One region of the Nonomuraea sp. NPDC050022 genome, then DNA from elsewhere that is predicted to be linked to it. Evidence: riboswitches for the same ligand, from Rfam matches in the RefSeq annotation. Region 1 holds a riboswitch; each other region holds the start of a gene.

Evidence for each region. Region 1 has a riboswitch for cyclic di-AMP ahead of ACIBO2_RS13525 (hypothetical protein). Riboswitches for the same ligand answer to the same signal wherever they lie in the genome.
Region 2: linked by a shared signal. The riboswitch ahead of ACIBO2_RS17315 (NlpC/P60 family protein) and the one ahead of ACIBO2_RS13525 (hypothetical protein) in region 1 are both predicted to bind cyclic di-AMP.
Region 3: linked by a shared signal. The riboswitch ahead of ACIBO2_RS08000 (C40 family peptidase) and the one ahead of ACIBO2_RS13525 (hypothetical protein) in region 1 are both predicted to bind cyclic di-AMP.
Region 4: linked by a shared signal. The riboswitch ahead of ACIBO2_RS08295 (CHAP domain-containing protein) and the one ahead of ACIBO2_RS13525 (hypothetical protein) in region 1 are both predicted to bind cyclic di-AMP.

Annotation. Positions count from the first base shown of each region.
Region 1 is NZ_JBITKE010000003.1:455,543-462,565, forward strand. It holds gene ACIBO2_RS13500 (roadblock/LC7 domain-containing protein) at 22-399, shown strand; gene ACIBO2_RS13505 (hypothetical protein) at 403-1,281, shown strand; gene ACIBO2_RS13510 (roadblock/LC7 domain-containing protein) at 1,311-1,685, shown strand; gene ACIBO2_RS13515 (hypothetical protein) at 1,704-2,075, shown strand; gene ACIBO2_RS13520 (alpha/beta hydrolase) at 2,206-3,051, opposite strand; gene ACIBO2_RS13525 (hypothetical protein) at 3,177-3,929, opposite strand; cyclic di-AMP (ydaO/yuaA leader) riboswitch at 4,111-4,245, opposite strand; gene ACIBO2_RS13530 (DUF5302 domain-containing protein) at 4,410-4,610, opposite strand; gene ACIBO2_RS13535 (MDR family MFS transporter) at 4,658-6,106, opposite strand; gene ACIBO2_RS13540 (PadR family transcriptional regulator) at 6,163-6,699, shown strand; gene ACIBO2_RS13545 (aldo/keto reductase) at 6,750-7,023, opposite strand, start outside.
Region 2 is NZ_JBITKE010000004.1:168,157-175,179, forward strand. It holds gene ACIBO2_RS17305 (hypothetical protein) at 1-470, shown strand, start outside; gene ACIBO2_RS17310 (amino-acid N-acetyltransferase) at 493-1,050, opposite strand; cyclic di-AMP (ydaO/yuaA leader) riboswitch at 1,340-1,500, shown strand; gene ACIBO2_RS17315 (NlpC/P60 family protein) at 1,506-2,549, shown strand; gene ACIBO2_RS17320 (LuxR C-terminal-related transcriptional regulator) at 2,613-2,825, opposite strand; gene lysX (bifunctional lysylphosphatidylglycerol synthetase/lysine--tRNA ligase LysX) at 3,404-4,885, opposite strand; gene ACIBO2_RS17330 (hypothetical protein) at 5,033-5,503, shown strand; gene ACIBO2_RS17335 (type III pantothenate kinase) at 5,568-6,350, opposite strand; gene ACIBO2_RS17340 (L-aspartate oxidase) at 6,354-7,023, opposite strand, start outside.
Region 3 is NZ_JBITKE010000002.1:322,798-329,820, forward strand. It holds gene ACIBO2_RS07995 (hypothetical protein) at 1-964, opposite strand, end outside; gene ACIBO2_RS08000 (C40 family peptidase) at 1,183-1,698, opposite strand; cyclic di-AMP (ydaO/yuaA leader) riboswitch at 1,772-1,930, opposite strand; gene ACIBO2_RS08005 (NlpC/P60 family protein) at 2,725-3,699, opposite strand; gene ACIBO2_RS08010 (NYN domain-containing protein) at 3,784-5,061, opposite strand; gene ACIBO2_RS08015 (phosphotransferase family protein) at 5,260-6,336, shown strand; gene ACIBO2_RS08020 (response regulator transcription factor) at 6,311-6,973, opposite strand; gene ACIBO2_RS08025 (sensor histidine kinase) at 6,970-7,023, opposite strand, start outside.
Region 4 is NZ_JBITKE010000002.1:386,095-393,117, reverse strand. It holds gene ACIBO2_RS08320 (carbohydrate ABC transporter permease) at 1-227, opposite strand, end outside; gene ACIBO2_RS08315 (sugar ABC transporter permease) at 227-1,210, opposite strand; gene ACIBO2_RS08310 (ABC transporter substrate-binding protein) at 1,217-2,536, opposite strand; gene ACIBO2_RS08305 (ROK family protein) at 2,604-3,761, opposite strand; gene ACIBO2_RS08300 (LysE family translocator) at 4,052-4,681, opposite strand; gene ACIBO2_RS08295 (CHAP domain-containing protein) at 4,763-5,260, opposite strand; cyclic di-AMP (ydaO/yuaA leader) riboswitch at 5,447-5,588, opposite strand; gene ACIBO2_RS08290 (YciI family protein) at 5,894-6,241, shown strand; gene ACIBO2_RS08285 (RNA polymerase sigma factor) at 6,315-7,023, shown strand, end outside.

The DNA of each region.
Region 1 (7,023 bases):
ATGACGGCGTGGGAGGGTCACGTGCTGGGACTGGATGACTGCCTGACCGAGGTCATGGCGATACCAGGGGCGCTGGACGCGATGCTGGTGGACCAGACGAGCGGCATGGCCGTGGCCATCAGCGGACCGCCGCAAGGCGTGGACGCCGAGAGCTCCGCCGCCGCCCTGACGGAGACACTGCGCGCGACCATGGACGGTCTGGCCCGCTCCTGCCCGGGTGAAACCATCCGTATCGACGACATGCTGGTCACTACCGACAAAGGCCATCATTTACTGAGATTCCTTGAAACGGTATTCGAGGGGCCGCTCGTCATTTACCTGCGCCTCGACCTGGAACGGTCGAATCTCGCCCTGGCGCGATACCGCCTGCTGAACATCTCCCGCCAATTGCTCACCTGAGCCATGGCACCGCTGGACACGCTTCTGGCCGGCCTAGCCCGTGAACGGGCCACGGGCGCCCTCCGTGTGGGCCGGGCCGGGACGATCTTCCTCAGCGAGGGCCGGGTCACGTACATGGAGTGCGCCCAGACCCCCGGCGTCGAACGGCTGCTGGCGGCGCGCGGGCGGCTGCCGGAGACCGCGCTGCGCCGGCTGCAGGCCGACGGAGGCTGCGCGCGCCTGCTGGAGGAGGGGCCCGTCACGCTGGGCGAGCTGCAGTACTGCGTGCTCGGGGCCGTCCTGGACGCCGCGTTCTTCCTGCTGCCGGCCGGCGGGTCGCGGCCGAAGTTCCGGCCGGGCGAGCAGCACTGGCTGGGCGGGCAGTGGTTCTTCGACGTGGCGGGCCTGATGCGGGAGTGCGCGCGCCGCCGCGCCTATCTCGCGCAGATCTGGCCGTCCGCCCAGCTGGACGCGGCTCCGGTACGGCCGGCGCGGTGGCTGCCGGGCAGCGGGGTGACTCTGGACTCGGTCCAGTGGGAGGTCGTCACCGGGGCCGGGGCCGGGGCTACACCGCTCGACCTGGCCAAGCGGATCGGCAGGTCCGGCTATTCGGTGTTGCTGGCCGTACGGAGGATGGCGGCGGCCGGGCTGCTGGCACCGCCCGTGGAGACGACCACCACGCGCGCCCCGGAGGAGAGCGCGACGAAGACCGGTGAGCACAGGGCGAAGGCCGCCGCAGGCGGGCAGGGGGCGCTGCCGCAGCGGGGGCGCGTGGCCGCCGATCAACGGCCGCCGCACGATCCCCGCGCCCCGGGCCTGCCGCTCGGCCCGCCGGTCACGGCGGACCCCACGGACCTGGCCCTGCTGATGCGCCTGAAGAAGGCACTGGAGGAGCTGACATGAAGTTCCCCCGCCCGCAAAGGAGGCCACCGGTGGAGCTGCGTGAAGAGGTGCTCAGGGAGATGGTTCTCCTGCGCGAGCGCACTCCGGACATCAGCGGGAGCGTCGCCTGCACGGTCGACGGCATGAGCATCGCCTGCGACAACGCCGACGGCAGTGGCGAGCAGGTCGCCGCACTGTCCGCGGCGCTGCTCGCGCTGAGCAGGCGAATGACGATCATGACGGGCCAGGGCGTACTGGAGGAGACGCTCATCTCCGGCACCGCCGGCTTCGCCGCCTTCTACGCGGCGGGCCCCACCATCGTCCTCGCAGTCCTGGCTGAGCCCGGCACCAATCTCGGGCTGCTCCGGCTGGAGGGGCGCAAGACGGCGGCCAGCGTGGCCGCCATCTCAGCACGGATCCACTGAGCTTGAACGGAGGAAGGCATGGCCAGCATGGACGTCTCTCTCAAGGAGATGATGACGATCGACGGCTCCATCGGCGCGGTGATCGTCGATCACGGCAGCGGCATGGCGCTGGGGGCACTCGGCGGCTCCAAGGACCTGGATCTCCAGGTCGCCGCGGCGGGGAACACGGAGGTGGTCAAGGCCAAGCTGCGCACGATGGACTCGCTGGGGCTCAAGGACTCCATCGAGGACATCCTGATCACGCTAGGCGGCCAGTACCACATCATCCGGCCGATCACCGGCCGCGGCGGCAAGGGGCTCTTCCTCTATCTCGCCCTGGACCGGGCACGGGCCAACCTGGCACTGGCCCGGCACCAGCTCCGCGGGATCGAGGAGAAGCTGGAGATCTGAGAGACCCGGTGGCTCGCGTCCGGGCGCGGCGGACACGAGCCACCGACCTCCACCGATCCCTGACCAGCCTGGTCCTTGAACAGCCCGGTCCTTGAACGACCGACCCCTGACCGGCCTGATCCTTGGTACGTCAGCTCGTGGTGAGCTTGGTGATGGCGCCGACGATGTCCGGCCAGAGCGGCCGGGGCAGGTCGTGGCCCATACCGGGGAACGTCAGCAGCGTGGCGCCCGGAATCGCCGCCGCCGTGGCGTGGCCGGCGGCGACTGGAACGAGAGCGTCGGCCTCGCCATGGATGACCAGGGCGGGGATCCCCAGCGTGCCGAGCCGCTCCGTGCGGTCACCGGAGGCCATGATCGCGGCCAGCTGCCGGGTCGTGCCCGGCGGGTCGAAGCACCGGTCGTACGCCTGGCCGGACAGCCGGAGAATGCGTTCCCGGTCCATGTCGAAGCCTGGCGAGCCGATCACCGCCCAGGTCCTCAAGGACTGGGCGAGCACGGCGTCCCGATCGGTCGGGGGCGCGGCGAGCAGCACCGCGCTGGCCTCCGGCGTGGGCGGGGCCACGTCCGGACCGGGAGTCGACATGATCGAGGTAAGGGTCAGCACCCGTTCGGGGTGCCGGATGGCGAGCGTCTGGGCGATCATCCCGCCCATCGAGGCGCCCACGACGTGGGCGGCGGGCCAGCCGAGGACGTCCATCAGCCCGGCCGCGTCGTCGGCCATGTCATCCAGCAGATACGAAGAGGACGTCCCCAGTGTGGGAACGCCCTCGTCGTGTAGGTGCGTGGAGAGTCCGGAGTCACGGTTGTCGAATCTGACGACGTGATGGCCCTGCTCCGCCAGGAGCTCGCAGAGCTCGTCGTCCCAGTGGATGAGCTGGGCGCCGAGCCCCATGATGAGGAGCAGGGGACGTCCGCCGGGTGAGCCGAAGGACTCGTACGCGATCTCGATGCCGTTCGCGGCTGCAAGCGTGGTCACGAGGTCAGAATGACATTCTGTTTCCCGCGACGCAAAGACCGTCAGCTCCGAAGTCGACGACCATCAAGGCCGTCGGCTCCGGACCTGACGGCCGTCAGCAAGACCGTCTTCGGACCTAACGGCCGTCAGCGCCGGACGAGCTTGCGGATCCGCTCGCGGCCGACCGTCGAGCCGCCGAACATCGCCAGCGCGACCGCCGCGGCGGCGCCACCGATGGCGTTCGACTCGACAACCTTGTTCTCAGCCTTGTCCTCGGCCTTGCCGGCCTTCTTGGCAGCCACCGGCACGGCCTTGGCCGGAGCGGGCTTGACCGCGGCGGGCTTGTCGCCCTCGGCCACGATCTTCGGGGGCTTGGCGGGGTTGTGGTCCACTACGGCGTACGCACCGGTGGAGAAGGGCTGCGGGTAGTTCTTCTTGCCCGGGCCACTGCCCCACTTGGTGATGACGTAGTCGATCTTGATGTGGCCCGCGCCCCCGTTGCCGTCCACGCCCAGCGTGCTGGAGTTGAAGCTGCCACCGGTCAGGGCGGCGAAAGTCTTGGCGTCGAGGTCGAGCATGACGCCGCTGGAGGACGGCACGCCCGGGCCGCGGTCGCCGACGAAGAAGGGCATCTTCTTGCCCTTGTAGACGACGTAGCCCTCGGTCATGAGCGGCCAGCTCGGGCTGGCGGCGAGCCCCTTCTGCATGGGCTTGCCACTGGCCGGCAGCCCGGTGTCCCCGGCGCGGCCGGAGGAGTCGTCCCAGAAGTAGGACGCGGTGGTCTTGCCCTTGAGCAGGACCTTCTTGTCGCTGCCGGTGTCGGCGTGTGCGGCGGTGCCTGCGCCGATGGAGATCGCACCGACGACGGCGGCGGTGAGCATGGCAGATCGAACAGACATGAAGTAGCAAAGTCCTTTATACGGGAACAAGGGGATTGCGCTCGCGAAAGGTGGGCGTAGCCGGGCAAAACGCCAAACGGGCGCTACGCGGAGCGTGGAAGAGCGGGGGGAAGGTGCCGGTCAGTCAGCGGACGACAACACGCGGGCTGGCGGCACGACGCGGGGGTTACGCATGCGGTAGGTGTCCTCTCCATCTCGCCTACCGGGTTAGCTGACGGGTTCGGACGTGGAGATGCCCTACCGACCGCGGTCGGATTCACCCCTAAGGAACATTGGTTCCCCGGTTCCCGCGAGCGGGATTCGGCGCCTGCCGGTTGGTACTCCCCTGTTGAAGCCCCAAAGTCACCGGCTGGTAACTCCATGAACTATAGGTACCGAACCGGACAAAGGCAAACATAAGCCCATGAAACGGGCGAAGATCTACCTAGAGGGTCAAGAAAAAAGGGGGTACGGCATGCCGTACCCCCAGAAAAGCTCAGGTCAACCGCCGCTCTTCCGCCTGAAAGAACGCTTGCTGGCGGCGGGCCCGTGAGCGCCGTGAATCTTGGAAGGGTCGTTGCCCCTGCCACCCGCGCTCGAGTCGGCATGCTGGTTACGCTTGCGCTCCAGCGCCTCGCGGAACTTGCGCTTCATCTCGTCCTCGGGAGTTTCGTCGACTTCCGGCTCCGGTGTTTCCGCCATGAGGACCTCCTGGTGTTGGGGACAAGGACAGCTTCGCATGACGGCGCTCAGGACGCGAAACTGGCCTCGACCTTGGGCTGGGGGGTTTCCCGGTCGATACGCGTACCGGGCATGGCGATCAGGGCGACCAGCGCCACGAGGGCGCCCGCGACCCCCAGCGAGGGGATGACCAGGGCCGCTGCCGAGGCGTGCGCGGCGGCCAGCCCGTGCAGCGGCGTCTCGGTGGCGATGACGGAGGTGTAGGCGGTGCCGGCCAGCGCCAGGGCGACCGAGCCGCCGATCTGGCGGAAGAACGTCAGGTTGGCCGAGGCCGTACCCATGTACTGGGGCGGCACCGAGTCCGACACGGCCACGGTCAGGCCGGAGAGCATCGGGCCCATGCCGAGACCGATCAGCGCCATCCACCCGACGAGCACCCAGGGCGGCGTGTCCAGCGTCAGACCGGCGCACAGCAGCGTGCCCACGACCAGCAGGAACGGCGCCGCCACCAGCCACGGCTTGTAGACGCGCGTCCGGCTGATCAGCGCGCCCACGACCATGCTGCCCACCACCATGGCCAGGGTCAGCGGGTAGATCCGCAGCCCCGACTCGGTGGCGCTGGCGCCGAGCGCCTCCTGGAAGTAGCGCGGCAGGAACACCACACCGGCGAACATGCAGAAGGCGGTGAAGAAGGAGGTCACGTTGACCAGCGTGTACGTACGGTTCCGGAACAGGTGCATGGGCACGATGGGCGCCTCGGCCCGCAACTCCACCACCACGAACACCACGAGCGACACCAGAGCCAGCACGATCGGCCCGATCACCGGCACGCTGGTCCACGTGTGGCCGTCGAGTCCCTTCTCGGTCAGGCCGATGAGCAGCGCGCTGATGGCCACCGTGAAGACCCCGATGCCCAGGTAGTCGGGCCGCCCGCCGCCGTGCCCCGGCAGTCGCGGCAGACGCAGCACGATGATCGCGATCAGCGCCAGGCCGATCGGCACGTTCACATAAAAGGCCCAGCGCCAGCTCGCGTGGTCGGTGAAGAGCCCGCCCAGGAACGGCCCGGCGAGGTAGCTGAGCGCCATCACCCCGCCCATCGCGCCCTGCACCCGCGCCCCGCCCTTCTCCGGCGGGAACAGTTCGAGCACCAGGGCGATCGACAACGGCAGCAGCGCGCCCGCGCCCAAGCCCTGCAACGCGCGGAACAGGATGAGCTGCGTCATGTCCTGCGCCACCCCGCACAACGCCGAGCCCAGGAGGAACACGGACATGCCGATCAACAGCAGCGGCTTCCTGCCGTGCTGGTCCGACAGCCTTCCATAGAGGGGCACGGTAACGGTCGAGGTCAGCAGGTAGGCCGTGACGACCCAGGTGTAGAGATCGACGCCGCCCAGCTCCGTGATGATCCGCGGCAGGGCCGTACCGACGATCGTCTGGTCGAGCATTCCCAAGAACATGCCGCCGAGCACGGCGACCAGCAGGAGGCCATCGCCTCCGCGCTTCGTGTCAGTATTCACGTGTGGAGAGTGACATGTAAGGATTGACATGTCAACCCATTGCTATGCTTGCCGACATGTCCCTACGGATCGCGCTGCTCGGGCTCCTCGACGCCAAGGGGCCGGCCAGCGGCTACGACCTGGCGAAATCCTTCGAGCGGTCGCTCAATCACGTCTGGCAGGCCGGGCACACGCAGATCTACCCGGAGCTGGTGAAGATGGCCGCCGACGGGCTGGTGGCGGTCGAGTCGGAGGGGGCGCGCGGACGGAAGCTGTACGCGATCACGCCCGAGGGCGCGGAGCAGGTGCGCTCCTGGCTGGTCGAGCACGAACCGGTCGGTGCGATACGCAGCGAGGTGGCCCTCCAGGCGTTCCTGCTTCCGCTGCTCGACAAGGAGTCGGCGATCGCGGTGGTCGAGCGCATCAGGGCGGGGTTCCAGCAGCGGCTGGCCGTCCTGGAGTGCAAACCCGAGGACGGGTCGAGGCTCGGCAGGCACGCGCTCAATCTCGGCCTCACGCAGGGCCGCTCGGCGCTCGCCTGGGCCGACGAGACCCTGGCCGAGCTGCGCGGGCTGGAGCCGACCGACCAGCCGGCCCCAGCCCACTTGCAGTAGAGCTAGGAAAGCGTGCAGCTAGGAAAGCGTCCAGTTAAGAAAGCGTCCAGCTAAGAAAGCAGGGACAGCTCCTCGGCGGTGAGGACGAGGTCGGCCGCGGCGGCCGAGTCGACGATGCTCTCCGGCCTGCTCGCCCCGGGGATGGGGATCACCACCGGACTGCGCGCCAGCTCCCAGGCCAGGCAGACCTGCTGCGGCGACACGCCCCGCGCCGCCGCCACCGTGCCGAACGCCGTGTGCTTGCCGCCGAGCTCGGACGCCGAGCTGATGCCGCCCAGCGGCGACCACGGCAGGAACGCCACCCCGAGCTCCGCGCACACGTCG
Region 2 (7,023 bases), on a different contig from region 1:
TGACCCGAAGCCTGCTGCTGACCGTATCCGGGTTGCTGACCGTATCCGGGCTGCTGCTGGCCGTATTCCGGTTGCTGGCCGTAGCCGGGCTGCTGCCCGTACTGCGGCTGCTGCCCGTACTGCGGCTGCTGTCCGTACTGCGGTTGCTGCGACTGCTGGCCGTAGCCCGGCTGCTGCTGCTGACCGTACTGCGGCTGTTGGCCGTAGCCCGGCTGCTGTTGCCCGTAGTTGGGTTGCTGACCGTAGGCGTCGTCCGCCCGGTAGCCAACGACCGTCGCATCCGGGTCGGGCTCGCCATAGGGACGGCCCGCGTTGTGATGTCCGTATTCAGATCCGCCAGGCGCAGAGTTCTCGCCGGATTCGTCCTGTGGATACGGCGGCTGTCCGGTGCTCACCGTGTCACCTCGCTTCGAGTGCGCATGTGGCACGTGTCAGGACACATGCCTGTGCTGCCCAACGTATCGACATAGGTATCAACAATCACCTTTCCCATTAGTCAAGGTCCGCGTCACCCGATGTCAGGTGGAGAAGCATGCGGGTGTTCCCCAGGGTGTTGGGCTTGACGTGTTCGAGGTCGAGGAACTCGGCGACACCCTCGTCGTACGAGGCCAGCAGCTCCGCATAGACCTCGGGTGAGACCGGGGTGCCCTGTACGGGGCGGAATCCATGCCTCGCGAAAAAATCCACCTCAAAAGTCAGACAGAAAACCCGGCGCAGGCCGAGTTCCCGGGCCGTTTTGATCAAGGAAGAGACGATCCGGTGCCCGATTCCGAAGCCTCGGAACTCCGGATCGACGGCCACCGTGCGAATCTCCGCGAGATCCTCCCAAAGCACGTGCAGCGCGCCACAGCCGACCACTTGGCCGCCGCGCTCGGCGATCCAGAACTCCTGCACATCCTCGTACAGAGTGACGGTGGCCTTCTCCAGAAGCCGGGGCCCGGCGCCCGCGTAGGTGTCGACCAGGAGACGGATCGTCCTGACATCCGGCGTGCGGGCACGCCGGACGACGACTTCCGTGTCCGGGACTGTCACTTCGGCGACCTGCTCCATGGGTCTCCAGCGTACAGATCCGATTACGGCCTCCCCCTAACTCTGACGTCTCTCCCATCTCATGACATCTCGTGGTCGATCGAGCACGATGCGGGATGCCCTTGGCCGATAGGCTTCCATGCCTTGACGAACTTGGTGCAAAAAGGACATAAAGTTTGTTCAGCACCGACAGGCGCGAGACCACCTCGTGACCCTTCGGTTGCGAAACCTCTACAGACTTGGCAGTTCTGGTTGAGCACGAACCCGGAGTGCACTAGTGTCCAGCGACGATGTCACCCACGCGAGCCAGCGTGGAGACGCGCCCAATCCCCGTAAGGGGAGCCGGGGACCCGCCGGTGGCGACCTCATCCCGACGCCACCACCCATGGGGTGAATCCGAGCGAGTCGTTCGGTAGGGCTGCTCCGGCCCGAACCCGTCAGCTAACCCGGTAGGCGCCGATGAGAGGAGCTGGTTGGTGAAGCAGACTCGCGATCGCGGGGGGAAGCCGGCGGGCGCTCACGCCCGCTCTCCGGAGCTCCGGAAGGTCCCCACCCGGTTGGGTGTCATCGCGGCGACCATCGCCACCCTCCTCTTCGCCATACCCGTCGGCTCCGCCGTCGCCGATCCCAAGCCCTCGCTGAAGGACCTGTCCGAGCAGGCCGAGGAGCTCCACACCCAGATCGAGACGCTGAGCGAGGAGTTCAACGGCCAGCGGGAGAAGCTCAAGAAAGCCAGGAAGTCGGCTGAGGCGGCCCAGAAGACGCTGTCCACCAGTGAGGCCGATCTGGCCGCCAAACACGCCAAGGCCGCGCTGCTGGCCCAGAACGCCTACATCAGCGGCGGCTTCGGTCAGGCGCTGGCATTCGGCACCTCCGACGACCCTGAGAGCTTCCTCGACCGGGCGGCCACCACCTACGCGCTGGAGCAGCAGCAGGGCTTCGAGGTCAACCAGGTGACCACGGCCAGGCAGGCCGCCGAGCAGGCCAGGGCCAGCGCCAAGACGCGCATCGACGAGGTCGAGAAGATCGTCGAGGGCCTCGGCACCAAGCGCGACAAGATCACCAAGCTCGTCGCCAAAGTCGAGAGCAGCCTCTTCAAGCGGGCGATCGGCGAGGCGGGCCGTCCCGGCACCCGGGCCACGCGGGTCGACCTGCCGGTCATCGGCGCCGGCAAGGCGGCCACGGCTGCCAGGTGGGCGCTCACGCAGCAGCTCAAGCCGTACGTCTGGGGCGCCGAGGGGCCGACCTCGTACGACTGCTCCGGCCTCGTGATGGCGGCCTACCAGCGGGTGGGCATCTCACTGCCGCACTACACCGGCGACCAGTGGACGGCCGGACGGCACATCTCCAAGGAGGAGCTGCGCGCCGGCGACCTGGTCTTCTTCTATGGCGACCTGCACCACGTCGGCATCTACATCGGCGGCGGCATGATGGTCCACGCGCCGCAGACCGGCGACGTCGTACGTATCGCGTCCATCGCCCGCCGTCCGTTCGCGGGCGCCGTACGCATCGCCGACTGACCTCCGGACACCACGACAAGCACTCTGACAGCTGGGGCCCGGGCGGCTGGGCCGGTCGAGCGGTCAGATGAGCTGGCGACGGGCGGCCCAGGCCACGGCCTCGATCGCGGTGGCGACGCCGATGCGGTCGCAGATACCCCGAAGTCTCCGGCGTACCGTGCGCCCGCTGATATCCAGTCGTCTGCCAACCCGATCAACCGTGACCCCCTTGGCAAGCTCCGCCAGCAACGCCAGATCCGCGTGGCTAAGCTCGACGCTCTCAGTGAGCACATACATCGGGAGCCCTCCCCCCAACAGCAGAACTCGAGACGTCTATGTCCGAGCAGAGCTGCAGCTCGTCTCGCAGACGGTAAACGCATTCTGGAAAGGTCGTCAAGCCAGCGAATACCGCCCTCTGACCATCGCCATTGACATGATCGGCGGTATGTGAAGTACTCGCCATATGTCGGCACACTTCGGGGCCCGATGAGGGATCACAGCCGTCCTTACAACGGCTCCAGCCCCGCTCCCCACGAGCACCGCGGACCTGCTGGGCGCCGAATCCAGGGAACGCGAATATTCTTCGCATTCAATATGCGAAATATCGGAAATGTAGCTGCTTGGGGCACCCATTTGTACCCTTGCGCGGCCGAGTCGGCAGCGCCCGCCAAAGACCATGAACGGTTCATGCGCCAGAGGGAGAAGCCACTCGGCGCAGGCGGCCAGGAGATGTCCGCTCCCCGCGTTTAGGGGCCGGCGAACTTCGCCGCCCGCGTTCTCCTACTCGCCGCAGGAGATCGGGCCGCTGTCAACCCGACAGCGGCCGGTACGGCCCGGCGTGGGAGCCGGGCCGACACCCTTCGGCGGCAGGCGGGTCAGTTGGTCGGCTTGACCAGCGGGAACAAGATCGTTTCCCGGATGCTCTTGCCGGTGAAGGCCATGATCATCCGGTCGATCCCGGCTCCCATGCCACCCGTGGGCGGCATGGCGTACTCCAGCGCCTGCAGGAAGTCCTCGTCGAGCTGCATGGCCTCCGGGTCGCCCCCGGCGGCCAGCAGCGACTGCTCCACCAGGCGCCGGCGCTGCTCGACCGGGTCGACGAGTTCGGAGTAGGCGGTGCCCAGCTCCGTGCCGAACCCGATGAGGTCCCACTTCTCGGTCAGCAGCGGGTTGTCGCGGTGCTGGCGGGTCAGCGGGGAGGTCTCCAGCGGATAGTCCATGACGAACGTCGGCTGGATGAGCGTGTGCTCGACGAGGGCCTCGAAGATCTCCTGGACGAGCTTGCCCTGGCCCCACTTCGGGTCCCAGTGGATCTCGCGGCCGTCGGCGAGTTTCCGGACCTGCTCCAGCGGGGTCTCGGTGGTGATCTCCTCGCCGAGCGCCTCGGACACCGCCCCGTACAGGGTGATGCGCGGCCACTCGGGGATGCCCAGGTCCACCTCGACGCCGTCATGGACGACCACAGAGGTGCCCAGGGCGGCCACGACGGCCTTCTGGTACATCCGCTGGGTCAGGTCGGCCATGTCGTTGTAGTCGAGGTAGGTGCCGTACGCCTCGATCATGGTGAACTCGGGGTTGTGCGTGGAGTCCGCGCCCTCGTTGCGGAAGTTGCGGTTGATCTCGAAGACCTTCTCGATGCCGCCGACCACGAGCCGCTTCAGGTAGAGCTCGATCGCGATGCGAAGGTAGAGCTCCATGTTGTACGCGTTGATGTGGGTCTTGAACGGCCGGGCCGCCGCGCCACCGTGGATCGGCTGCAGCATGGGCGTCTCGACCTCGAGGTAGCCCTCCTCGTGCCAGAAGTCGCGCACCGCGCGCACCGTGGCGCTGCGGACGCGGGCCATCTCCCGGGCCTCGTCGTTGACGATGAGGTCGACGTAGCGCTGGCGTACGCGGGCCTCGGGGTCGGTGAGGCCGACGTGCTTCTCCGGCAGCGGGCGCAGGCACTTGGCGGTGATCTGCCAGCGGTCGGCCAGGATCGACAGCTCGCCCCGGCGGGAGGTGATGACCTCGCCCTCCACGCCCACGTGGTCACCCAGGTCGACGTCGCGCTTCCAGGCCGCCAGCGACTCCTCGCCGACCTTGTCGAGCGAGATCATCACCTGCAGGTCGCCGCTGCCGTCGCGGAGTGTGGCGAAGCAGAGTTTGCCGCCCACACGGTTGAGCATGACGCGGCCCGCGACGCCGACCTTGTCACCGGTCGCGGTGTCCGGGTCGAGGGCCTGGTATTTCTCCCTGACCTCCGCGTTGGTCGCCGTGCGGGGAAAGGTCACCGGGTAAGGATCGACGCCCTCACTGCGAAGGCGGTCGAGCTTCTCCCTCCGGATGCGCATCTGCTCGGGAAGTTCGTCGCTCACAGCATCAAAGAGTAGGGGATATGGCGAACTGCAAGGGCTCGTCACCTCTCTGCAGGGTGGCTGCAAGAGCTCTCCCGTACCAATGACACATCGAGCTCAGGGGGGAACCGGCAAGGCGCCGGCCCAGGGGGAGCTCAAGGAGAGATCATGATGAAGAAGCTCGCGACCGGCCTCGCCGCCGTCGCCGCCACGAGCGCGCTGGCCTTAGCGCTGCCCTCGGCCGCCAGCGCCAGCACCGCGGACTCCGACTCCTGGGGTCCGGCCTACTCGCAGCACTACCAGGCCAAGGCCTCCGGCTGGGTCAGCGTGGATTGGGCCGACGACGACCACGAGTCGAACACGATCACCGTCAAGGGCAAGCTCTGGGACCTGGACAACCGCAGCTACGACGAGGGCGGCAAGTGCGCGTACGTGAAGTTCCAGGCCAGCGACTTCGACGACAACTGGTCGACGGTCTACACCAAGAAGTACTGCGGCTACCCGGCCTTCAAGCGCTTCTCCTTCGACAGCGACGACGTCTCCAGCCTCCGCGTGAAGGTCTGCCAGATCGACCTGCACGGCTCCTACCCGCGCAACTGCGGCAGCTGGGGCTACCTGTACACCGGCGAGTCCGAGTAACCGGCCAGGTAGAGACAGTCCACGAACGCAAGCGGCCCCCTCACCCGAGCGGGGGGCCGCTTGTTCATGTGGTGTTCCGGTTGTAGATCAGCCGCAGGCCGATCAGCGTCAGCCACGGCTCGTGCACGTCGATCGAGCGCGACTCGCCCACCACCAGCGCCGCGTGCCCGCCGGTGGCCACCACGGTCACCTCGTCGGGGTCGTCGGCCAGTTCGGCCGTCATCCGCTCGACGATGCCGTCGACCTGGCCCGCGAAGCCGTAGATGATGCCGGCCTGGAGCGCCTCGACGGTGTTCTTCGCGATGACCGAGCGTGGCCTGACCAGCTCCACCTTGTGCAGCTGGGCGCCCGCCGCCGCCAGGGCGTCGACGGAGATCTCGATGCCGGGCGCGGTGACCGCGCCGATGTACTCGCCCTTGGCCGACACCGCGTCGAACGAGGTCGCGGTGCCGAAGTCGACGATGACGCAGGGGCCGCCGTACTGGTCGATGGCCGCCAGCGCGTTGACGATGCGGTCGCTGCCGACCTCCTTGGGGTTGTCCATGCGGACGGGCACGCCGGTACGTATGCCCGGCTCCACGATCACCGCGGTGACGTCGCCGTAGTAGCGGCGGCACATCTCGCGCATCTCGTTGAGCACGCTCGGCACGGTCGAGCAGATCGCTATGCCGCTGACATCGGCTCCCTTGAGCAATGGAGACTGGGCGAGCAGCCCTTGGAGCACGACCGCGATCTCGTCGGCGGTGCGGCGGGCGTCCGTGGCCAGCCGCCAGTGCTCGATGACTTCCTCGCCCTCGAACAGGCCGAGCACCGTGTGCGTGTTGCCGACGTCGATCGTTAGCAGCATCGATTACCCCCGTAGATCCAGTGCGATGTCGAGGGCCGGCGCCGAGTGCGTGAGCGCTCCCACCGCAAGGTAGTCAACGCCAGTTTCGGCCACAGCACGGGCCGATTCCAAGGTCAACCCTCCACTAGCCTCAAGCTTCGCCCGATTTCTCACGATGTGGACGGCTTGGGCGGTCTCCTCGACCGTGAAGTTGTCGAGAAGGATCTCCTCGGCGCCTTCTTCGAGCACCGGGCCGAGCTGGTCGATCCGGTCCACCTCCACCTCGATCGGCAGCTCCGGATAGCGCTCTCTCACCGCGCGGAACGCCTCGGCCACGCCGCCGGCGGCCACCACGTGATTGTCCTTGATCAGCGCCGCGTCCGACAGGGACATCCGGTGGTTGACGCCGCCGCCGCGGCGCACCGCGTACTTCTCCAGCGCCCGCAGTCCGGGCAGCGTCTTACGGCTGTCACGTACCCTCGCCCGGGTGCCACTGACCGCCTCGACCCACCTGCCGGTCAATGTCGCGATGCCGGACAGGTGCGTGAGCAGGTTGAGCGCGGTGCGCTCCGCCGTCAGCAGGCCCCTGACCGGGCCCTCCACGGTCATCAGTACGTCGCCCGCCCGGACGCGCTCGCCGTCCTTGGCCCGCCGCTCCGTACGGGCCGCGCCCAGCCGGACGAACACCGCCTCG
Region 3 (7,023 bases), on a different contig from region 1:
ACCGTGCCGTCAGCGTCCCTGCCGAGAGCCCGAGCCTGGTGAGCCCTCGGTCGATGCCACCCGTCTGGGCATCACGGTAGAGCCTCACCAGAGTTCCCTCACCGAACCGCGCGGCGATGAAGCGACACGCCAGCCACGCCTCCTGGTAGGCCCGTGCCAGGCGTGCGGGCTCCCGGCTGGATGGTGCGAATGCCGCAGGCCCTGGCAATTCGCCCGGCAAGTGCCCGGCCCGCACCTCGGCGGCCAACTCGGCGGCGGCCACCCGGACCGGCAACCCCGCGTCCTGGTAGCCCACGTAGTCGGCGAACCCCTCATAGAGCCACACCGGCAACCGCTTCGTCCCGGCCGCGACGTGGGTGAGCTCGTGAGTGAGCACGATGTCCCGCCCGGTGGGGGTCAGCCGGGCGAAGTTCTCGGGCACCACGACCACTCTCCCGCCATCGGCCACCGCCGCCAGCCCGTCGACACTCCCCACCCCGGCCACCCGAGCAGCCTCGGCCGCCGAGCCGGGCACGAGCACCACGGGTTGTACGGGGCGTCCGAGCACGGCGGAGACCCGCGACCCGGCGGCATCGGCCCGGCGCGCCAGATCACGAAGCGACTCGGGTGCCGCGCGCTGACCGACGACGACCGAACGCACACCTCGTACGATCTCGGAGCCGTCCCCCCAGAGTCCCCGCGCCTCCGCCGGAAGCTCGCGATCACCGGCCGCCGGGTTGTGGCCGGTCGCGGACTGATCGGGGCTGCCGAAGGGAAGATCGCGATCCGTCGCGGGCCGATCGGGCCCACCGGACGGCCGGCCGCGATCCGTCGCAGACTGATCGGGCCCACCGGTCGACAGGTCGCGAACCGCTGCCGAGGGGCCGTCCGTCCCCGGAGACCGGTGCGGGGCGGCGCTGGCCGAGGCGAGGGCCAGGAGCAGCACCCCCACCCCCAAGACTCGGCGGCTCACCTGCACGGACACGTTCCCCGATCGTAGTCGCCCCGCGCCGCGGACCGGCCGTCGCGCAGAGACCCGGGACGTCGTCGTCGAGAGACCCCGCTCCTCGTCGCGGAGAGACCCGGCTCCTCGTCGCGGAAAGCGCCGGCACGTCGTCGCGGAAAGGCCCGGAACACGCGAAGGTCCCGTCCCAGCTGGGACGGGACCTTCGTGACGGTCTTGCAGGCCAGATCAGGCCGGACTTACAGGCCGGGACGCACCGCGCCCACGAACGACGCCTTGCGCCATTTGTTGAGCTTCTCGACGCGCACCGTCGAACCCGTCCTCGGCGAATGGACCATCTTGCCGTTGCCGACATACATGCCCACATGGCCGAGCCCATAGAAGAACATCAGGTCACCTGGCTTCAGATTCTTCCAGGAGACCTTCTTCTTGATGCGGGCGAACTGGCTGTTCGTCACGCGCGGGATCTTGACGCCGGCCTTCTTCCAGGCGTACTGGACGAGACCGGAGCAGTCGAAGGAACCAGGTCCTGTGGCCCCGTAACTGTACGGGTCACCGATCTGGTCCTTGGCCACGGCGACGGCCGTACGGGCCTTCACCTTTTGCCGAGCGACCGCTGTCTGTTGCGCGACCTTCTTCACGGACCTGACGGCTTTCGCCGCTGTATTGGTCCCGGAAACTTCGGCCGCATCTCGCGTTGTCGCCGCCTGCGCTGTCGGGGCAGGGAGGACCAAACCTCCGGCCGTCACGGTCATCGTGAGCGCTGCGCCACTCAGGGCAATGCGGGACAGACGGGGGTTACTGGGGGAGGTAGACAGGATTTCTCCTTGGAGCTTCCACGAACGCCTACCGGGTTAGCTGACGGATTCGGGCCTGGAAGTCGCCCTACGGCGCAATACGCGCCGATTCACCCCTGATCCCTGGGGCGGGATCGCTGGGTCCCCGGCTCCGTGCCTCCTGGCTGCACGGACTCGGCAGGCCACCGCCACGTAATGACAATGTGGAAAGGCGGTGACCTAACGGATTTCTTATCTGTCCACATCGGGGACCCGATGGAGAGTCGCGACGCCATGGCTTGTTCGCCGCGACGCCAGAAGCTACGCCCTTGAGTAACGAGCTGGCAAAGCCGTCATGGGGTTGTCAGGATCACTCAGAGGTGTCAGTAAAGTCCCCAACCGCAGCTGGAGCGCCGGGTTATGTTATTCAAATGTGACCCTTCTCACACTTGACGACACAGTGATCTGTCAGGTCCCATTTGTCACTCTTGTCACACTGGTCCCGCCGACAACGCGCAAGGCAGTGAATGGTGCCGGCCAATGCGCGGAAGTGGGCAACGCGAGGATCGCCGACGGGCCGAGACCAATGATCGTCCTCACCCGCCGAAGGCGTTCGAGCAGCGTTCAGCCGACCCGGCGCCAGCGGCATCGGCCTGCGCGCCGAGGTCGGGTGACCAGCAAATCGGGGCCAGTTGAACGGCCGGTCGGGTTCCGCTGAACAAGCGACCGGAGCCCGCTGAACAGCCGGTCGAAGCCCGCTGGCCACCGGGCCGAGTTCGTTGACCACCAAGCCGGGGAGCCCCGCGTGGACCGCCAAGCGTCCATCGGCGGACCATCCGGTCCATGGCCACCTGAAGCCACGGACCGGGTCAAGAGGACGCACGTCACGGCGCCCAGCGCGCCCCACCGGAGGAGCGTGTCCCTGGACAGAGCCCAGCCACGGACGGCGCATGGGGCTCACCGTGCTTGCCGTACAGAAAATCAGTGCTTTCCCTCCGGAACAACCTACGGGCGGATAGCTCCGACCAGGGTGCCGCCGTAGGAGGAGAGGGTGACCACCTTGACCACGTCGCCGGTTTGGGGGGCGTGCACGATCTGCCCGTTGCCCGCATAAATGCTGACGTGCCCAAGACCCGAGCTGAAGATCAGGTCGCCCGGCTGCAGGTCCTTCAGATCCACCTTGCGGGCCGACCCCCAGGCCCACTGCTGCCACGTGGTCCGGGGCAGAGACACGCCCCCAGCGCGCCACGACGCCTGCGTGAGGCCCGAGCAGTCCCAGCCGCGCGGTCCCGTGCCGCCGAACACGTACGGCTTGCCCACCTGCGCGTAGGCGAACCTGAGCACCGCGGCCGCGTTGCCGGAGGCCGAGCCGGTGTACTTGATGCCGGTGCTGTTGGGGTCACCGGTCTTGTAGGCGCCGAGCTTGTCCAGCAGCTTCTTCTGCTTCGCGATCAGCTTGCGGACCTCCGAGCGCTCATTCTCGACCCCGTCGCGCTCCTTGTCGGCCGCCCGCAGGGCCGCCTCGGCCTTGTCGCGTTCGTCCTTGAGCCCGCGGTTCTCGCGATCGAAGGCCGCCAGCCGCGCCACCTTCTCCTCCGAGAGCTGCCCCGCGAGCGCCATGCTGCCCAGCAGGCCCGTGGGATCCGGCTGGCCGATCATCGTGGGCCAGGAGGTGGAGTCGGGGCCGCGCGTGTAGGTGTCGACGGCCATGTCGATGACCTGGGCGCGCAGCGTGGCGACCGTCTCAAGCTTGCGCTTGTAGCTGGCGTTCAGCTTTCCGTACTCGCCTTGGGCCGCCTTGTACTTCTCGGTCGCCGTGTTGTAGCGGTCGACGACCTTGTCGGCCTGGTCGTTCAGCTTCTTGAGCTTGGCTTTCGCCTGTTTGATCGTGGGCTTCGGCGCGGCCAGTGCCTCGCTTGTGGGGAAAAGCAGCAGCCCGATCGCGAGTCCCGCGGCCAGTGGCGCCCGGCCAAACCTCACAGTGTCGCCTCCAGGGGAATATATCTGGGGCGAAATGGTACAGAAGTGGCGGGTGTGCTTTCACCCTAACAACCGATTCGTAATCTACGCGCGGCCCAGCCTGCGCAGCAGCAGAGCCGACGGAACCGGTCTGGCTCCCATGCGCCGGACGGACTCGGCCACCTCGCGGTCGGAGGAGACCACCGCCATGGCCCGGCCGGGCGGCTCGGCGCGGACGAGCTGGCGGATCAGGTCGTCGGCGATCTCGCCGGGCGCGCTGAAGAGCACCCGCACGCCGCGCGGCGCCACCACCTGGACGGGTGCGTTGAGCTCGGCGCCGTCGAAGACCACGGTCACCTCGACCCTGGTCTGCGCGACCAGCCCGCCGAGGCCGGTCATCAGCCGGTTGCGCTGGTCGGCCAGGGTCAGCGTGCCGTAGCCGGTCTTGGTCACGTTGTAGCCGTCGATGATCAGGTGCACCTGCGGCAGCGCGAGCAGCTGGTCGAGCAGCTGCGGGTCGTCGTCGGCCAGCGCGCGGGCGGGCACGCCCCTGACACCGGGGCGCTCGCCCGTGAGCGCGGCCACCGAGTCGGCGGGCCTGCTGATCATGGTGGGCAGGGCCAGCTCCCTGCGCAGCCCGGCGGAGGCGTCCTGGAGCGCGTCGAGCAGCACCCTGACGCGGGCGTCCTCGATGCTCCTGCCCTCACGCGCGGCCCGGCGCGAGGCTTCGAGCTGCTTCTCCACATCGGCCAGCCGCTCGCGGAGCCGGCGCAGCTCGGACTCGCCCGCGCTGCCCGCGGCCGTGGCGGCGGACTTGGCGTCGTCGGCCGCGTGCTCCATCTCCTCGGCGCGGCGCACGGCCGCCTTGCTCCGCTCGCGGGCCTCGTGGAGCTTGCGGCGCAGGTCGGAGTTCTCGGCGCGGGCCGCCCTGAGCTGCTCGCGAAGCCGGTCGGACTCGTCCTTGGCGGCGCTCTTCTGGGCGGCGAGCTGCTCGCGCAGCCGGGTCACCACCTCTTCGCGCTCGGTCCCCTCGGCCGCGACCGCCGACTGCTCGAGATCGACCCGGGCGGCCTCGACCATCTCCGCCCAGCCGACGGGTCGCGTCAGATAGGCCGCGGCGGCCACCAGCACGGGGTCGGCGGCGGGTGGCACGTTGCCCTCGATCAGCGAGGCGACGAGCTCGGGCCATCCGGCGGCCACCGACTCGGCGACCACCTCGCGGAACTCTTTGTCGTTCTCCAGCTGGGCGGCGATGGGCGCGCTGCCCAGTTTGGCGCGCTTGCGCGGGTCGAACTTGGCGATGCCGCGCAGCGGCGGCGGAATCGTGGCAGCGGGCATGGACCCGAGGACCTGCGCCGCCAGATCGACGACGTTGAGTCTCACCTGCTCGGGAAGCGGGCGAGACAGACCTTCACCCGCTGAACTCATCCCACGGTCCCTTCGTGACATGCCCTTTCAGACAAGGGTACGGCTGTCGTGTACCTGTCCGTAACGGCAGGTCGGATATGGACAAGCGCTTGTTAGGGGTATACGACTGGGCCGGGAACCGCGTTCACCCGGTGTTCATCCAGGAGGCCCACCGTGACGGACGAGATGCGCACCTCCACCCGTGACCTGGAGGAACTGCACGATCGGCTGGGAATCTGGCTCAGCGGGCGAGTTGACCGGCCGGTGACGGTGTCCGAGCTGTCGAGGCCGATGGAGAACGGCATGTCCAGCGAAACGCTCTTCTTCACCGCGTCCTGGCCCGGAGAGCGCGTCCGGTGCGTGGCCAGGATGGCGCCCGCCCAGGAAGCGGTGCCCGTCTTCCCTTCCTACGATCTGCGGGCCCAGTTCGAGATCATGCGCTCGGCCAGGGAGAAAGCTGGAATTCCAGCACCCAGGGCCCTCTGGTTCGAGCCAGACCCCGACCCACTGGGCACTCCCTTTTTCATCATGGAACGGGAGGATGGCGACGTACCGCCCGACGTCCTGCCGTACACATTCGAAGGCTGGATGCTCGACGCGGCGCCGGACGATCGGCGCCGGCTGCAGGACGCGACAGTGGCGATCGTGGCCGCGCTGCACGACGCCCCGTTCACCGAGCGGGACCTGGCCGTACTCCCGGAGGGCGGGCTGCGCCGCCACGTGGACGGGCAGCGCGCCTATTACGAGTGGGCGCACGGCGGGACGCGGATCCCGCTGCTGGAGCGGGGCTTCGACTGGCTGGAGGCGCACTGGCCGCGCGACCCCGGGCCCGACGTGCTCTGCTGGGGCGACGCCCGCATCGGGAACGTGATGTATCGCGACTTCATGCCGGTGGCGGTGTTCGACTGGGAGATGGCCGCGGTGGGGCCGCGCGAGCTCGATCTGGCATGGATGATCTTCCTGCACCGTTTCTTCCAGGACATTACCGAGGCCATCGGCATGCCCGGAATTCCCGACTTCATGCGACGCGACGACGTTTGCGGGAAATATCGGGAGCTGACGGGTTATCAGGTGCGGGACATGGAGTTCTACGAGATGTACGCGGCGCTGCGGCACGGGGCCATCATGGCCAGGGTGTGGCAGCGCCGGATCCACTTCGGCGAGCAGCCCATGCCGGACGACCCCGACGACCTGGTGCTGCACCGGGCCACGATCGAGCGGATGCTCAAAGGCTGGCGTCGTACACCGTGAGCGCGATCTGCACCCGGTTGTTGAGGTTCAGCTTGGTGAGGATCCGCGAGACGTGCGCCTTGACCGTGGCCACGCTCATGTAGAGCTCGCGGCCGATGGCGGCGTTCGACTTCCCCTGGCCGACGGCCAGCGCCACGTCGCGCTCGCGCTCACTGAGCTTGGCCAGCAGGTCGCGGGCCCTGTCCGTACGCCGGCCCGTGCCGCCGCCGTCCTCGGAGACGTGCGTGATGAGCTGGCGGGTCACGGCGGGCGACAGGATCGGCTCGCCGGCCGCCACCTTCCGGATCGCCTCGACCAGCTCGCGCGGCGGGATGTCCTTCAGCAGGAACCCCGCCGCCCCCGCGCGCAGCGCCCGCACCACCTGGGCGTCGGCATGGAAGGTGGTCAGCACCACCACCTCGGGCGGCGACTCGGCGGCGCGCAGGGCCTCCGTCGCGGTGAGCCCGTCAACGTCGGGCATCCGGATGTCCATCAGCACCACGTCGGGCCGGTGCGCGGCGATCAGCGGCGGCACCTCCGAGCCGTCGCCCGCCTCGGCCACGATCTCGATGTCGCCCGTCCCGCCGAGGATCATCGACAGTCCGGCTCGCACCAGGGCGTCGTCGTCGACGATCAGCACGCGGATCGGCGCGGTCATGCGTCCTCCTGGGAAGTCTCCACCGGCCAAGGTAACCAGGCGCGCACCAG
Region 4 (7,023 bases), on a different contig from region 1:
TGCCAGGAGCGGGGCCACAGATCGGCCGTCAGCGCCTGCCGGTCCGACATGAACGCGGTGAGCGCGACGAAGATCAGTGGCAGGACGAACATCAGTCCGAGGGCCAGCGCGATGCTGTGCACCGCGATCCAGCGCATGATGCCGCGCCGGTTCGACCGGCGGTGCGCCGGGCCGAGCCGGGACGTCGAGCTGGAGGAGACGTCGGCAGTGGTGGTGACAGTGGCCATCACGCCACCTCCTCAGCATGGGAAGCACGGCGTAGACGGTGCACGAAGAACACGGTGAACACCGTCGAGACCACGAAAAGAGCGATGGACATGGCTGAGGCGTAGCCCATGTTGTAGTAGTGGAACCCCTGTTGGTAGAGCCAGACGGGGAAGGTCAGCGTCGAGTTGTCCGGGTAGCCGATGGCCCGCCTGCTGCCGGCGATGTCGGCCGACCCGGAGGCCACCGAGGCCGCGACCACCGCCTGGGTGAAGTACTGCAGCCCGAGGATGATGGAGTTGATCACTCCGAAGACGAGCACGGGCGCGATCGCCGGAAGCGTGACGTGCCAGAACCGCCGTACCGAGCCCGCGCCGTCCAGGGACGCCGCTTCGTAGAGCTCACCCGGCACGTCGAGCATCCCCGCCATGATGATGATGATCAGCTCGCCCGAGGCCCACAAGGTGAGCAAGGTCAGCGCGGGTTTGGCCCACGAGGGGTCGCTGAACCACAGCGGCCCGGAGACGCCGAACCAGCTCAGCACCGTGTTCACCGGCCCGGTTCCGGGATTGAACAAGAAGGTGAAGGCCAGGGTGGCCGCCACCGGCGGAGCCAGCGCGGGCAGGTAGATCAGCGTCCGGAACAGCCCGGCGCCGTTCCTGACCCGCACCAGCACGGCCGCGACTCCGGTGGCGAAGACCAGGCGGAGCACGGTGATGACGACGACCAGCCACACGGTGTTGTAGGCCGCCTTGCGGGCCAGCGGATCGCCCCAGAGGAGGAAGACGTAGTTGCGCAGCCCGACCCACATCGGAGTGTTGAGCAGGTCGTAGCGGGTGAAGGAGTAGTAGACCAGCGCGAGGAGCGGGTAGGCGACGAACAGCGCCAATCCGGCCAGCGCCGGTGCCATGAAAGCCAGCGGCCGTATCCAGTGTCCCGGCCGCGGCCGGATCCACCTGGTGAAGGTGGATCCGGCCACATGCGTGGTGTGCGGTGCGGCGGTCATCAGCGCTCAGCTGCCGAGTTGCGCGTCGGCGTCGATCTGCGCGCCCGTCTTGGCCAGTCCCGCCTTCAGGTCGGGGACGCCACCGCCCTGATAGGCGATGGAGAAGTCCTCGGCGGACTTGAGGTAGGCGCCGCCGTTCGCGCTGGCCGGGTTCGTGGCCAGGTTCGGGTTGGCGAAGATGTCGAGGAAGGTCTTGAAGTGGGCATCCTTCCGCAGCGTCGGATCCTGCAGCGCGGGGACCGTGGACGGGACGTTCTTGAGGCCATGGGCCAGTTCCTGCAGAGCGCCGGAATCCGTCGACAGATACTTGACCAGTTCCCAGCCGGCACCGGCGTTCTCGGCGCCCTTGGGAATCCCGATGATCGTGCCGGTGGTGTAGCCGCCCCCATAGAGCTCAGGCTTGTTGTCCGCGACCGGGAACGGAGCCGTGGCGTAGTCCAGCTTGGGCGCCTCGGCCTCGATGAAGGCGGTGCGGAACTCGCCGTCCATCACCATGGCGATCTGCCCCTTTTCGAAGGCATGGTCCGGTGAGTACTCCTGGCCGAGACCGGCCGTGAACTTCGCCAGCTTGTCGCGCCCGTAGAAGTCGGTGAACTTCTTCCCCCACTCGAGCATCGCCTGCCACTGGGGGTCGGTGCCCAGGGCGGACTTTCCGTCCTGGCCCGCCCACTGGGCGCCCCAGTTGGCCGCCCACATCTGCACGTGGTTGGCGTAGAAGCCGATCGTGGGCACGAAGCCGGCGACCTTGATGGACCCGTCGGGGTTGCGCACTGTCAGCTTCTTGGCGTATTCGAACAGCTCCGACATCGTCTTCGGGGGCGCGCTGATGCCGGCCTTGGCGAACATCGCCTTGTTGTAGTAGAGGCCGTACACGTCGGCGAGCAGCGGCATCGCGCAGCGCGTGCCCTTGAACTCGGTGTACGCGCGGGTGGCGGCGGGAAGCTGGTTCAGGTCCACCTTGTCGCGGGCGATGTAGGCCTTGAGGTCCTGCCAGGCACCGCTGGAACAGAACTGGCCGATGTTGTCGGTGGAGAAGGAGATGGCGACGTCTGGAGGGTTTCCTCCTCTGATCGCCTGGGCGACCTTGTCGTCGTCCTGGCTGCCCTGGTTCTTGACAGTGATGTTCGGGTGCTTGGCCTGGAAACCGTCCAGCACCTTCTGGAGTATTCCCAGCTCGCGACCGCTGAACTTGCTCCAGACGCTGAGGGAGACCTTCTCATCGGCGCTCGGCGCATTGGCCGTACCTGATGAGCTCGTCTCCGGGCCACACGCACTCGCGAGGAGCGTGAATGCCGCACACGCCGCCGCGACACCGATTCGTCGCATCGAAACCCTCCAAAGGGGGTGAACTGCTGACCCGCCGCCATGGTCAGGTCAAGGGGTGAGGCTGTCGTCAGGGATGGATGGCGAATACCTCTTCGCGCGCTCCGGCCAATGCCAGCCGCAGCGCGCCTGAGCGAACCGGGTTACCGGTCAGCAGGCTTGGTTGAATCGTTGGCCGGGGAAGGACGAGTTCGCCCAGTTCCTCGGTGACCAGGCCGCACAGGACGCTGCCGCCGGCCCTGCCGACGTCGCCTGTGAGAACCACCAGTTCGGGATCGACCACGGACACCACACCCGCCACGGCCAGCGCCACCCGGCGCGCCAGGTCACGGAGGAAGGCCGACCGGGCGACAGGGTCCGTGTCGAGATCCTGCGCGAGAAGCTTCTCCAGATCGTCTCCGGCGAGCCCGTGCGCGTGGGCCAGTTCCATCACCGCCCTGATGCCGAGCACGTCACCGATGCGCCGGCCACCGCCCACGCCGGAGGGCGGGCAGGGCATCCAGTCGATCTCGCCGGCACCACCGGACGCGCCCCGTAACAAACGCCCGCCCGAGACCACCGCGGCACCGATCCCGCGCCCCATCCAGATCAGCACGAAGTCGTCGACCCCGACGGCTTGGCCGACCGCCATCTCGTCGAGGGCGACCAGGTTGACGTCGTTCTCGACGGCCACCGACGTGGCGAGCGATCCTGACAGCCGATCCAGGACGTCGAAGCCCTGCCAGGGCGGCAGATGCGGGGCGAAGCCCAGGTGCCCGGTGCGCGCGTCCACAGAACCGGGCACTCCCACGACGACCCTGCGTAGTTGCCCAGTGGTCAGGCCGACCTCGGCCGTGGCGGCCGAGACCGCGCGGCACAGATCCTCGACGTCGAGGTCCGCCTCCTCGCCGGGACGGTATCGGTGCTCGGCGACGATCTCCCCACAGATGTCGGACACCGCTATGTCCAGCGCGCGCGGGGTGAGGTCGACCGCCGCCACGTAGGCCAGCGCGCCGTTGACCGCCCAGCGTTGCGCGCGCGGCCCTTTACCGCCCTCCCGGAGCCCCGCGCGCCGTACGTGACCACTTTCCGCCAGCCGAAGCAGGAGGTCGGCTGTCGCCGGTTTCGACAGGCCGATGTGTGATTCCAGCTCCAACCGGGTCAGCGGCCCTCGATCGAGCAGAGCCAGCAGCGCCGCGCGGTCGTTGATCCGGCGCAGCAGCTGAGGGCTTCCCCCTCGCTGTTCCACGTGGGACTCCCTTACCATCTGGGAACTTCCCAGACTATTGCCGAGGAATGTACCTCATGCACATCGGCCCACGTCAAGAGGCCATCGCAAGGGAATCGAAGACCGGGGGGACTTGCCAGGCACGGCCGGGCCGTCGGCCAGAAGGGGTTCGGCATGCGACGCGACGTGACAAAGCCCCGGCTCGCCGAGCCGGGGCTTGGATGCACATCGGGGGTTCGGCCGACCTTTGGCGCTATTCGACCGCGGTTACCGTGACAGCGTTGCTCAACCGCTGACCGTGCCGCAGTCGGTCAGCGTTCGGCCGCGAGGGTGACGCCCAGACCGATGAACACGCTCCCGGTCGCGGCGTCGATCCGGCGGCGCACCGCCTGACGGCCGCGCAGCCAGCCGCCGATCCGCCCGGCCAGCACGCCGACCGTCGCGTCGGCCAGGAACTCCAGGACGATCAGGATGGCGCCGAGGACGGCGAACTGCAGCCAGATCGGCCCCGCCCCGGGATCGATGAACTGGGGCAGGAAGGCGACCATGAACGTGAACGTCTGCGGATTGGCCATGGAGGAGACCACGCCGTTGAGGAAGGCACGCCGGCCGGACATTCCGCGGCTGGCCGGATCGTCGGCCTGGCTGTTCTTGCGGTTGCGGATCATCTGGACGCCGAGGTAGATCAGGTAGGCGGCGCCGGCGAGCCGTAGCACCGTGAACACGACCGGGAACGTCGTCAGCAGCACGGCGAGCCCGGCGGCGGCCGCGGCTATGTACAACGCGTCACCAGTGATGACGCCGACCGTGGCCAGCAGCCCGGCGCGGGGCCCACCCCGCAGACCGCATCCCAGCACGAACAGCATGTCCGGTCCGGGGGTGATCAGAGCGACGATGGTGGTCGCGGTGAAAACGGCGAGCAGGTGGGGATCGATCGGCATGCGACGATCTTTCCACCTCCGGTGTCGGCGCACCGCTCCGGGGACGCCGTTCGGGGGGTGCCAGACGCGTCAGAACAGCTGTCAGGCGGCGTAGCGCGGGTAGCCGTAGCCGACGACCTGGGAGGTGGGACGAACACGCTGCTCGACCTTGCCGTTGCCGGTGTTGCCCTCGATCGTGGAGATCGTGCCGTCACCGTTGTCCTTGACCACGAAGCCGACGTGGCTGATGGAGCTCAGGTCCTTGCTGCCGCTCCAGGAGTAGAAGACCACGGCGCCGGGCTTGGCCATGGTGCCCCAGCGGTGGTTGGCGGCGAACCACTTGGCGTGGGCGACGGTGTAGGCGTCCCAGCCGACCTGGGAGCGGGCGCCGGTCTCCTCGCCGACCCAGGAGACGAACATCGAGCACCAGGCGGCGTTCAGGTAGTCCTGCCTGCTGCCGCCGTCACGCTGGACGGTCTCGGCGGCGCGGGCTGAGTTCATGTACCACTTCTGGAACTTCGTGCCGCCGCCGTTGGCGTCCTCGGACGTGCCGACCTGGGCCTTGGCCAGGTTCAGGACCTGCTGGGCGGTGACGTTCACCTGGGCCTCGCCGTTCCTGCCGCCCTGCGCGGAGGCGGGGGCGGCCTGAGCCGCGATGGGAGTGTGCCCGGTGGGAGCCGTGGCGGCGTTCGCCGCGGTGTGGGCGCCGAGGGCGGCGGCGGTGAGGGTCGCGCCGAGCGCGATCTTGGCATAGTTGATCTTGGGGATGCGGATGATGGTGATTGCTCCTTGCTTCCATTCCGCTTACCGGGTTAGCTGACGGGCTCGGGCGTGGAAGCTGCCCTACGGCACGTTGACGTGCCGATTAGCCCCGATCGAGACATGGGTCCCCGGTCCCGCGCACAGGCGGGTTCAGCGGTCACAGGTGATTTCCTGTGATGCATGTGATGGGTATGACGTCCGTACTCGGACTTTGGCGGCGCGGCCAGAGGGATGCTCACTGTCTAGGCCAGGCGCACAGATGGGTACAACGCACCCCTGACCTGGGTAATTCCATCGCAATGACATCGCCATGCCCAGCCCGGCCCGCTCGTCGATCCGTCAAGTAGCGGGGGTGCCTTGTTGAAGTCGCGCCAGGGCGCGTCTGGAAAGGTTGGCGTACGGTCTGTCGAATTCGCCTCGCCCGTCCGACGTAGAGGCGTACCGACCGGACAGACAGCCAAGGAGACCCTCGTGGCCCAGTACGCGATCCTCATCTTCGACGACGCCGGAGCCGGCGACTACACCCCCGAGCAGCAGGCGGCGAGCCAGCGGCACGCCGACGACCTCCTCGACTCCGGCGCCATGATCGCGGCGTACGCGCTGCGGTCCGCCGACACCGCCACCTCGTTGCGCGGCGACGTGGTCACCGACGGGCCCTTCATCGACGCCAAGGAAGTCATCGCCGGCGTCTGCGTCATCGAGGCCCCCGACCTGGACGCCGCCCTGGACCTGGCGCGTCGTAACCCCGCCGTCCAGTGGGGTCGTGGCGGCGTCGAGGTACGTCCCGTCGCAGGCGGCATCGCACCCACCGCCCGATGACGGCCGCGGCGGGCGCGGGCCAAACGGACGCGGGCCAGGCGGACGCGGCCAGGCGGGCGCGGGCCAAACGGAGGTGGGACGGGCGGGCGCGGGACAGGCGGTGGCCGCCGCGCATCGGCGCGAGTGGGCTTTCGTGCTCGCCGCGACCGTGCGCGTCGCGCAGGACCTGGACCTGGCCGAGGAGTGCGTACAGGAGGCGTACGCCGCGGCGCTGTCGGCCTGGGAACGCGATGGTATCCCCGCCAACCCCGCGGCGTGGCTCACCACCACGGCCAAGCGCCGGGCGATGGACGCGATCCGCCGCGAGCGGACCTTCCGGTCGAAACTGCCATTGCTGGTGGAGTCCGAAGAGCTCGCGCCGCACAGACTGGCGGACCGCGACGAGGCGGACGCGGTGGAACTGGAGGATGCCGTACCCGACGAACGGCTGCGGCTCATCTTCACCTGCTGCCACCCCGCACTCGCGCAGGAAGCGCGGCTCGCGCTCACGCTGCGGCTGGTGTGCGGGCTGCCGACCCCGGACGTCGCCCGGGCGCTGCTGGTGTCGGAGCAGACGATGGCCGCCCGCATCACCCGGGCGAAGAAGAAGATCTCCGTCGCCCGCATCCCCTATCGGGTGCCGCGCCCGGCGGAGCTGCCGGACCGGCTGGCAGCCGTACTCGGCGTGCTCCACCTGCTGGTCACCGACGCCCGGCGCGCGACCCGGACGGGCGCCGACGGCCGGCTGCTGCGGCTTGAGGAGCAGGACCGCTCTCTGTGGGACCGCGGCGCGCTGGCCGAGG